2 linked regions of the Lujinxingia sediminis genome follow. The protein of the gene in region 1 interacts with the protein of each later gene in a pairwise test. Links are inferred from orthologs where the notes say so. Each region holds a gene or a part of one and is shown in the gene's direction. Other genes may lie near its edges.

The links. Proteins that work in one complex are often made in the same cells at the same time.
Region 2: the proteins of EA187_RS12000 (region 1) and def interact in binary tests that used the Escherichia coli proteins (3 or more experiments, as listed by UniProt). The link is inferred for Lujinxingia sediminis from one-to-one orthologs.

The regions. Positions count from the first base shown.
Region 1 is NZ_SADD01000006.1:81,225-86,035, forward strand. The notes cover bases 1,241-4,077. They hold EA187_RS12000 (aspartate-semialdehyde dehydrogenase), read left to right. Parts: upstream 1,241-2,073; coding sequence 2,074-3,081; downstream 3,082-4,077. Other genes in these bases: glyQ (glycine--tRNA ligase subunit alpha), read right to left, coding at 1,241-1,572; EA187_RS12005 (MYXO-CTERM sorting domain-containing protein), read left to right, coding at 3,129-4,077. Also shown: glyS (glycine--tRNA ligase subunit beta), read right to left, coding at 1-614; more of glyQ, read right to left, coding at 694-1,240; more of EA187_RS12005, read left to right, coding at 4,078-4,175; EA187_RS12010 (MXAN_2562 family outer membrane beta-barrel protein), read left to right, coding at 4,296-4,811.
Region 2 is NZ_SADD01000011.1:103,529-108,227, reverse strand. The notes cover bases 1,339-4,063. They hold def (peptide deformylase), read left to right. Parts: upstream 1,339-2,280; coding sequence 2,281-2,847; downstream 2,848-4,063. Other genes in these bases: rsmB (16S rRNA (cytosine(967)-C(5))-methyltransferase RsmB), read left to right, coding at 3,879-4,063; fmt (methionyl-tRNA formyltransferase), read left to right, coding at 2,866-3,864; EA187_RS15570 (J domain-containing protein), read left to right, coding at 1,339-2,174. Also shown: EA187_RS15580 (hypothetical protein), read left to right, coding at 1-535; EA187_RS15575 (nucleotidyltransferase domain-containing protein), read left to right, coding at 535-1,302; more of EA187_RS15570, read left to right, coding at 1,299-1,338; more of rsmB, read left to right, coding at 4,064-4,699. UniProt on the Escherichia coli protein: Removes the formyl group from the N-terminal Met of newly synthesized proteins. Requires at least a dipeptide for an efficient rate of reaction. N-terminal L-methionine is a prerequisite for activity but the enzyme has broad specificity at other positions.

The DNA.
Region 1 (4,811 bases):
AGGTCGTTGAGGTAGCCGGAGATCGACGCGACGTCGATGGCACCCGGGGCGGCGAAGCGGTGACCGTAGGTCTGGGTCTGGCTCTGCACACCGGCAAAGCTCATCTTGACGAGCTCACCGCCGGCCACGGCCACGATCCAGCGCACGGGGCGAGCGAAGCTGAGCGAGAGGTCGGCCCAGCGCATGGATTTGGGGAAGTTCAGCTTTGCCAGGATGCCTTCGAGGAGCGTGGGCAGAATCTCTGTGGCGGGCTGTCCTTTCTCGAAGACTTTGGCGGCGATGTATTCGCCCTTGTCGGTCTCGACGGTGTAGAGGTCTTCGAGGGTGACGCCCTGGCCGCGGGCAAAACCTTCGGCGGCTTTGGTGGGCTGGCCGTCGCGGTAGGCGGCTTTGAGGGGGGGGCCGGTGCGCTCTTCGCTCAAGTCGGCCTGAGCCTCGGAGAGCTCGTCGATCAGGAGCGTAAGACGGCGCGGGGTGCCCATGGTGCGGATGGCCCCGTGGGTGAGGCGCGCGTCTGCGGCGGCTTCGGTAAAGAGATCGCGCAGCTGGTCGAGGGCCGCCGGAACGAAGCGGGCGGGCAGCTCTTCGCAGCCGATTTCAAAGATAAATTCCATAGCAACACACCGGGGTCTGAAGCGTTTTTAAATGTCTCACGAGGCCGCCTGGCGAGGGGCGACACGAAGCGCAGAAGATTTAGCCCTTCAAAAGCGGGAAGCCGAGCTCCTCGCGCTTGTCGAGGTGGGCGCGGGCGATACCGCGGGCCAGGTTGCGGATGCGACCGATGTACTTCTGGCGCTCGGTGACGCTGATGGCGCCGCGGGCGTCGAGCACGTTGAAGGTGTGGCTGGCCTTCATGATGTAGTCGTAGGCCGGCTGCACGAGCGCCTTCTCGATGAGCACTTTGGCCTGAGCCTCGAACTCATCGAACCAGCGGAAATGCAGCTCGGTGTCGGCCTCTTCGAAGTTGAAGTGGCTGAACTCCACCTCTTCCTGGTGGCGGATCTGGCCGTAGCTGACGTCTTCGGTCCATTTAAGGTCGTAGACGCTGTCGACGCCCTGCAAAAACATGGCGATGCGCTCCAGACCGTAGGTGATCTCGGCGGGGATGGGGCTGAGCTCGATGCCGCCGACCTGCTGGAAGTAGGTGAACTGGGTGGCTTCCATACCGTCGATCCAGACCTCCCAGCCTAAGCCCCAGGCGCCGAGCGTGGGCTGCTCCCAGTCGTCTTCGACCAGGCGCAGGTCGTGCTCCAGCGGGTCGACGCCGATGGCGCGCAGGCTGTCGAAGTAGAGGTCGAGCACGTTGTCGGGACCCGGCTTCAAGAGGACCTGAAACTGAAAGTAGCTTCCCAGGCGGTTGGGGTTTTCGCCGTAGCGACCGTCGGTGGGGCGGCGGCAGGGCTCGACGTAGGCTACCTTCCAGGGCTCCGGGCCTAAGGCGCGCAGAAAGGTGTGGGCGTTGTAGGTGCCGGCACCCTTCTCCACATCCCAGGGCTGGGCGACGATGCAGCCCTGCTCGGCCCAGAAGTTTTGAAGGGTGAGGATGAGATCCTGAAAAGTCGCTGCGCTCATGGTCGCTCGTGACAGAGTGGGGAGGTTCAACAGGCTGGAAAAGCTCAAAAGCTCTAAGGCATGCACATGGGGGCGCGCGCGATGACGATCACCCCGCTTGTAGGGCGTGGCGCGCGACGGGCGCCGTTTATAGAGCCAAAGAAGTTCAGCTACAAGGGGGCCGTCGCAAGGCGGGGGCAGAGGGCCCGGGCGTCCCGTGGCCCGGCCGGTTGCCCCGCCGGTTGCCCGGCCGGTTGCCCCGCCGGTTGCCCCGCCGGTTGCCCCGCCGGTTGCCCCGCCGGTTGCCCCGCCGGTTGCCCCGCCGGTTGCCCCGCCGGTTGCCCCGCCGGTTGCCCCAATGGGGGGCCTTCTGTAGAGTGCCGGCCTTCTGCGGCCGGGCGGCCCGAGCGGCGTTTTTTCGAGAGAGCGCGCTGAGCCGTAAAGGAGAGTTGAGGTCCGCAGAGAGGCCATTTCTAACGACGATCTTTGAGCGACGAGCGACGAGCCATGGCGCAAGCGACGATGAAAAAACCAAACGTGGCCCTGGTGGGGTCAACCGGTGCGGTGGGCCGTGAGATGCTGGCGATTCTGGAGGCGCGAAACTTTCCGGTGGGCGAGCTGCGCCTGATGGCCTCAGCGCGCTCGGCGGGCGCGAGTGTGCAGGTGATGGGCCGAACGATCGTCATCGAAGATCTGGATACGGCCGACTTTGAGGGCGTCGACATCGTGCTCAGCTCGGCGGGCGGCGCGGTGAGCAAGGCCTTTGCGCCGCGGGCGGTCCAGGCCGGCGCGGTGGTCATCGACAATACCAGCGCGTTTCGTATGGACCCCGATGTGCCGCTGGTGGTGCCGGAGGTCAACCCTGAAGCCATCGCGCAGCATAAGGGGATTATCGCCAACCCCAACTGCTCGACGATTCAGCTGGTCTGTGTGTTGGAGCCTCTGCATAAGGCCGCAGGGCTCAAACGCGTGGTCGTGAGCACCTACCAGTCGGCCTCCGGTGCTGGCCAACAAGGCGTCGATGAGTTGCTCGCCGGAGCACGTTCGTATCTGAGCGGGGAACAAGAATCGGAGCCGGCGACGTTTGCGCATCCACTGGCGTTTGAGGCATTGCCGCAGATCGACGTGTTTATGGACGACGGCTTCACCCGTGAAGAAGAGAAGATGATGCGCGAGACGCGCAAAATCATGGGGCTTGAGGGCGTGGAGATCGCCGCGACCTGTGTGCGCGTGCCGGTGGTACGTGGTCACGGGGAGTCGGTGACGGTCGATCTGGAGCAGGCGTTGGGCGTGGAGGAGGTTCGCGAGCTCTGGGAGAAGACGGCGGGCGTTTCTGTGCTCGATGATCCCTCGAAGAGCGCGTATCCGCTGGCCCGAAAGGCCGCCGGCACCGACCCCTGCTGGGTGGGCCGACTTCGCCAGGACCGTGACCGCCCCAACACGCTGCACTTCTGGGTGGTGGCCGACAATTTGCGAAAGGGCGCGGCGCTCAACGCCGTGCAGATCGCCGAGGCGCTCATCGCGCAGTAGGGCGCGGGCGAGCTAACTAAGTTTCGATGGTGGATGGAGACTCGAGCATGATGAATTCGAAGAAATGGGCCCTGGCCCTGTTGGGGGCCGGGGCGTTGGGGGCGACACCTGTTGCCGAGGCCGAGGCACGTACTCCGCGCCGGTCTCCGCTGGTGCAAGACACGCAGGCGGCGACGCTGGGGACTGCGCTCATCAGCGACGACGGCGCCACCATCACGGCGGGCATCAAGGTCTGTAGCAAGCAGATCGAAGAGAATTCTCAGGTGAAGTTCTCCTTCACGACGACCTACGCCAACGACGATGCCGTGCTGGGTGACGCGGAACAGTTTTTTGAAGGGCCCTATACCTACGAGTTGGAGCGGGAGGCGAACAACGCGATCAACTGCCGTGAAGACGAAAACCCTGACTGCCAGACGCTCAGCGAGGATGCGCTGACGATTGCCGATGGGGTGGCAGAGGTGGAGGTGGCTCTGCGTGACCTGGTGGGGTTTAGCAACGCGGAGCTCTGCGAGACCGAAGGCACCGATATGGAGCATTTTGTGCAGCTGCATATCCTGCCCAACACCACCACCGTGGCGACGGAGGCCGATTATACCGAGGGGCGCGTCATCATGGACCTGATCCGCCCGGACGCTCCGATTCCGGATGAGGGGGTGAGCACGGCCTCGAAGATGCAACTGACGGTGCAGGTGGCGGAAGCCGAAGACGTCAGCGGTTACTTCGCGTTGATCAGCACTGAGCGTTTTGAAGGAGGCCAGCTTCCCTCGGAGATGGGCAGGGAGGATGAGCTTGTTCCGATCAACCTCAATATGACCACCGGTGTGGGGCAGTTTGGCGTTGATCTTGAAGAAGGCACGAAGGTTTATGTGGCCGTCGCGTCTCGTGATGAGGCGAAAAATTATAGCGTACTCTCCGAGCCCCTGGAGGTTGATGTGGTGCCTACCGAAGACTTCTGGGACTACTATGTCGGTGCGGGCGGCAGTGAGACCGGCGGTTACGGGTGCACCAGCACGGGTGGAAGCTCCACCAGCCTGTGGACGCTCCTTGTGGCAACGATGGTGCTGGGTGTGGGGCGACGTCGTTTTACGCGGTGAGCTATCGTGGACGCCGCGTCTGTCGTAGGGCCCGCTTCGCTGGCCCGCGCCCGTCCGCCTGACGCTTAGAACCCCTATGTTTCACACCCTGATATGTTTAAGAATCTCAAGGACTCGCTGATGAACTACCCCAACCGAGCTCGCCGCGCTGCCGGCCCGCTCGTCAGTGCCAGTGTTGTGATGATGGCCGCCACGCTGTGGGCGGCCTCGGCCAGCGCCCAGTCGCCGATCCATGGTTTTTTTGAGTTTAAGGGCGGCGCGTATCGCCCCCTGGTCGATCAGGAGTTCGGCGAGGGGGGCGGCCCCTTTGAGGGGTTCTTCGGGGGCGACTCGATGTTTCTGGGGGAGGTGCAGTATGACCACCATCTCTGGGACGGTTTTGGAAAGCTGGGCCTGGCGTTTAATGCCGGATATGGCTCGGTGAGCGGGCGGGTGCGTATGCCCGATGGCTCGGAAGTGGAGCTGGCCGATGAGGCGCGTTTTCGGGTCATTCCGCTGCGTGCCGGGCTTGTGTACCGCTACGATTACAGCGCGCTGCACCACAACATCCCGCTGGTGCCCAAGCTCAAGGCCGGGCTCGACTACCACCTCTGGCGCGTGGTCGGGGCCGATGGCGAGACCGCGGGCACCGATGCG
Region 2 (4,699 bases), on another replicon or contig:
GTTCGTCTACGAGGTCCTCGTCGACCTGGGGCGTCGCGGTGAGGTTGATGTGGCCGGCACGATCACCACCTACCTCAAGCGCGTCGAAGAGAAGATCAACTGGCCGCTCAAGGTCCTCACCGACCTCCTGAGCCTGGACGATATGATCAACGTGGTCGTCGAACTTCTCGAAGACATGCACATCGACTACGTGCGCAACCCCGAGAAGAAGCAGGAGTTGATGCTGCGCGCCGCCGAGTTCAGCGATCGCCGCCTGGCCGAGCAGACCGCCCGTTTTGTCGAAGATGACTACGAGACGATCCGCTTCCTGGCCATCGACGCGCTGCTCGCACAAAACGAAGATGACATCGCTCGCCCCGCGCTGGCAGCCCGCTTTGGCGCAGAGGACTCGCTGCGCATCCTGCAGAAGCTCGCTGAGGCCTTTGCCGAGCGTCCCGAGTGGACGATTGCGCCGGAGCAGCGCGACGCGGTGAGCGCCGCGCTCCCCAAAGGCTTCTCGCTTGATGGCGAGGGCCACGTCGTCGCCAAACGCTGATGAAGCTCTCCACCCTCTCGCCACTGAGCCCGCCGCCGCAGCCCTCCGACGCGCTGCGGCGGTCCGCCGACCCGATCCCGAAGCCGGCGCTTCTGGCCTGGGTGGAGGGCCCGGGGGCCGAGGGCATCGAGACGCCCTGGCGTCTGGCCGGTATCACGATCCTGCCGGCCTCCACGCTCCTGGGGCTGCGCGCCTTTGAGGACGCCTACGAAGATCAACTCCCCGGAGAGGCTCCCGACGGCAGCGACTGCATGCGTGTGATCTTTGATCTGGAGAAGCTCCTGCGCATGGCCCTCCACCAGAGCGTGCTGGCGCTGGAACTTCTGGCCAGTCCCGCCCCGCTCCAGCTTCACGCCCCTTTTAACGAGCTCGCCCCTGTGGAGTTGGCCCAGGCCGCCATCACCTCCGGGGTGATTCGCGCCTACCGCGGTGTCCTGCCTTCAACCCTGGACGCCATCGACGCTGGCGAGCGCATGGCCGCGCTCAGCGGACTTCGCCGCCTTTACACAGCGAGCCTCCTTCATCGTGACGCGGTGATGGGCACCGATCTGGGAGCCCAGCTCCTGAGTTGCGCCCCCTCCCCCATCGCCCCTATCGTGGAAGGCTGGAGCGACGGCCCGCTTCGCCCCGCTCAGGCGCGCGCGCTCAAAGACGAAGCCCGTCGCCTCGACGCACTCCTCGATCTCCCGGGGGCGCTCCCGGAGCGGCCTCACGACTATGATCTTCTGCACGAGACGCTCGTCGCCTGGAGACTGGCCACCTCATGATTCGCCTGCTGATCATCGGACGCCCCGGCTCCCAGTGGGCCGACCGCCTCCACCGGCTTGAGCTCCAGGATCTGGAGATCGACCACGAGCGCCTCCCCTCGGCCGGCATCCGCCGCTTTGAGGCCTCGCCGGCCGATCTGATCATCATCGCCGATGACCAGGGCGGCGAGCGCGTGGAGATTCTGGCGGGCGCCATTCGCAGCCGCCCGCTGGGGCAGCTTGTACCGCTGATCCTCGTTTGCCCGCTCCCGGATCCGGAGCGCGTGCAGGCCACCTGCGACACCCTTGACCTGGTGGCCTGGCTCCCGCCGGAGACCGGTGCGGAGACCCTGATCACCCGCATCGGCTCCGCGCTCGATGTCTCACTGCGCTCGGAGCCCCCCCCGACCTCCCCCGCTCCCTCTGAGGCTCAGACGCATCTGGAGCCGCCCGAGCAACCCGCCACGCCAGCGCCCACCGGGGCTCCCCCATCCGAGCCCTCCCGGGTGTTCCGTGCCGGGGGACTGACCCTGGAGGCCCTCGACACCGGCGCGACTCGCCGGGTCGACCGCGACCAGATCTTCCCCCAGCGGGACTACGCCCACCCCGAGGCCAGCGTCGACGCCGAGGTGATCCGCCGCAAGCTCCGGGCGGTGCGCCACGAAGACTACTATGCCATTCTGGAAGTTCGTCGCGGCGCCGATACTCAGCCCATCCGCGAGGCTTTTCACCGCCTCTACGCCCGCTTCGATCCGCGGCATATCGACTTTCAGATCGCGCACGCCTTTGAAGACGCGCTGATGGAAATCCGCGACGCACTCGAAGACGCCTGGGCCGTACTCGGCGATCCGACCCTGCGCGAGCCCTACCTTCGCCATACGCTGCGTTCTTAAGCGCACGCCTGTGCACCACGCGGAAGGTTCCCCCCTTGCCAGCCGTTACCCCCTCGGCTAGACACGCAGCAGCGTTCACGTTCCCAGACTTTTGATGAGTTGAACCATGGCCTCCCTGCTCGACATCGTCCTCTACCCCGATGACGTCCTTAAGACCCGCTGCACCCCGGTTGACACCGTCGATGACGAGGTGCGCGAGCTCATCGACAGCATGGTCGAGACCATGTACGCCGCCCCCGGCATCGGGCTGGCCGCTCCCCAGGTCAATGACACCCGTCGCATCACCGTCATCGACGTCTCCTCACGCGAGGAAGGTGCCGACAGCGAGCTCATTACACTGGTCAACCCCGAGATCGTGCACCGCGAGGGTAAGATTGTCTGGGAAGAAGGCTGCCTCTCCATCCCCGGGGTCTACGACAAGGTGACCCGCGCCCAGAAAGTTGTGGTGCAGGCGCTCGACCGCGACGGCTCCCCCTTTGAGCTTGAGGCCGATGAACTCCTGGCGGTCTGCCTGCAGCATGAGATCGATCACCTCGACGGGGTGCTCATGCTCGACCACTTCAGCCACCTCAAGCGCAAGATGGCGCTCAAGCGGTATAAAAAACACCTGGAAGCGCTCGAAGAAGAGCGCCGCAAAGAGGCCGAGAAGGCCAACGACACCCCCTCTTCCTGAACTTTCTAAAGGTTGCAGATGACCGCCTCTCGCACGCCGCTTCGCATCGTGTACATGGGCACGCCTGACTTTGCGGTGCCCGCGCTCACCAAACTCATTGAGAGCCCCGACGAGGTCGTCGGCGTGGTGACCAACCCCGATCGCCCCAGCGGTCGGGGCAAAAAGCTCACCCCGCCGCCGGTCAAAGTCGCAGCTCAGGCCGCCGGTATCGAGGTCTACCAGCCCGAGAAGTTACGCGGTCCGGAGGTCCTGGAACATCTTCGCGCCTGGAATCCGGATGTGATCGTGGTCGCGGCCTACGGACAGATTCTGCGCAACGATGTGCTGCTGCTGCCGCGTTACGGCTGCATCAACATCCACGCCTCCCTGCTGCCCGCCTACCGCGGCGCGGCGCCCATCAACTGGGCGATTGTGCGCGGGGAGGCCGAGTCCGGCGTGACGATCATGCAGATGGAGCGCGGCCTGGACACAGGCCCGATGCTCCTTAAGCGCAAGACGCCCATCGAAGAGCTTGATACCACTCAGGATCTTCATGATCGCCTCTCCGAGATGGGTGCCGAGCTGATCGTGGATGTGATGCGCCTGATTCATCTCGACAGCCTCAACCCGATCGTCCAGGACGACGCACAGTCGTCCTACGCGCCGATGCTCAAGAAGAGTGACGGGGAGATCGACTTTCGAAAGAGCGCCCGCGAGGTCGCCGACCTGATTCGCGGGATGAACCCCTGGCCCGGGGCGTATGCTTTTTTGCACACCGCCGAAGGTCCGCAACGCATCAAAATACATCTGGCGCGGGCGCACAGCGCGGCAACCAACGGCGCGGATACCGGCGCCAACCCGGGTGAGGTCATTCGCGCCGATGATCAGGGGCTGCACATCGCCTGCGGCCAGGGCTACATCGAGTGCCTCCAGCTGCAGGCCCCCGGCAAGCGCGCGCTGCCCGTGAGCGACTTCCTCAACGGCTATACGCTGCACACCGATCACCACTTTCTGCTCCCCGACGAGCGCTCCGACTGAACCGAGCCCCCACCGTGACCACCGCCCGAACTCTCGCCCTCGATGTGCTCAGCCGCATTGAGCAGGACGACGCCTACAGCCATATCGCGCTCTCCAACCAGCTGGCCACCAGCGAGCTCGACGCCCGCGACCGTGCGCTGGCCACCGAGCTCGTCTACGGCACGCTCGCCAGGCAGCGCTCCATCGACACGGTGCTCTCGCGCTTTGTCTCCCGCAAACTCGAGAGCCTGGATCGCCCGGTGCGCCTTAACCTGCGCATGGCCACCTACCAGCTGCTCTACCTGGACCGCATCCCGGCGCACGCGCTGGTTAACGACGCCGTCAAACTCGTCAAGCGGGCCTGCGGCCAGCGCACCGCCGGCTTTGCCAACGCGGTGCTGCGCAACATGCTGCGCAGCAAAGAGAAGTGGCAGCCTTTTGAAGAGCGCGACCGCAGCGCCCACCCGGCGCGCTACCTGGGGTTGAAATACTCGCTTCCCGACTGGATCGCCCGACGACTGCTCGATCGCCACGGCCTGGAGCGCGCCGAAGCCCTGGCCGAGGCCTTTGCCGGCCGGCCGCCTCTTTACCTGAGGCGTCTGCAGCCGCTCGACACCCTGCCCGAAGGGGTCAGCCCGCTTCAAGCTCCGCCCGGAGCGCTCAAGGCGGAGAGCTCCTCTCCAGAGTTGCGAGCGCTCCTGGAGGCGCACGCACTCACGATCCAGGATCTGGGAAGTCAGCTCATCGCGCACTACTGTGGCGCAAGCCCGGGCATGCGAGCGCTGGACGCCTGCTGCGGCCTGGGGGGTAAATCGCTGCTCCTCGCCCAGCAGCTCGGCCCCGGAGACACCCTGGT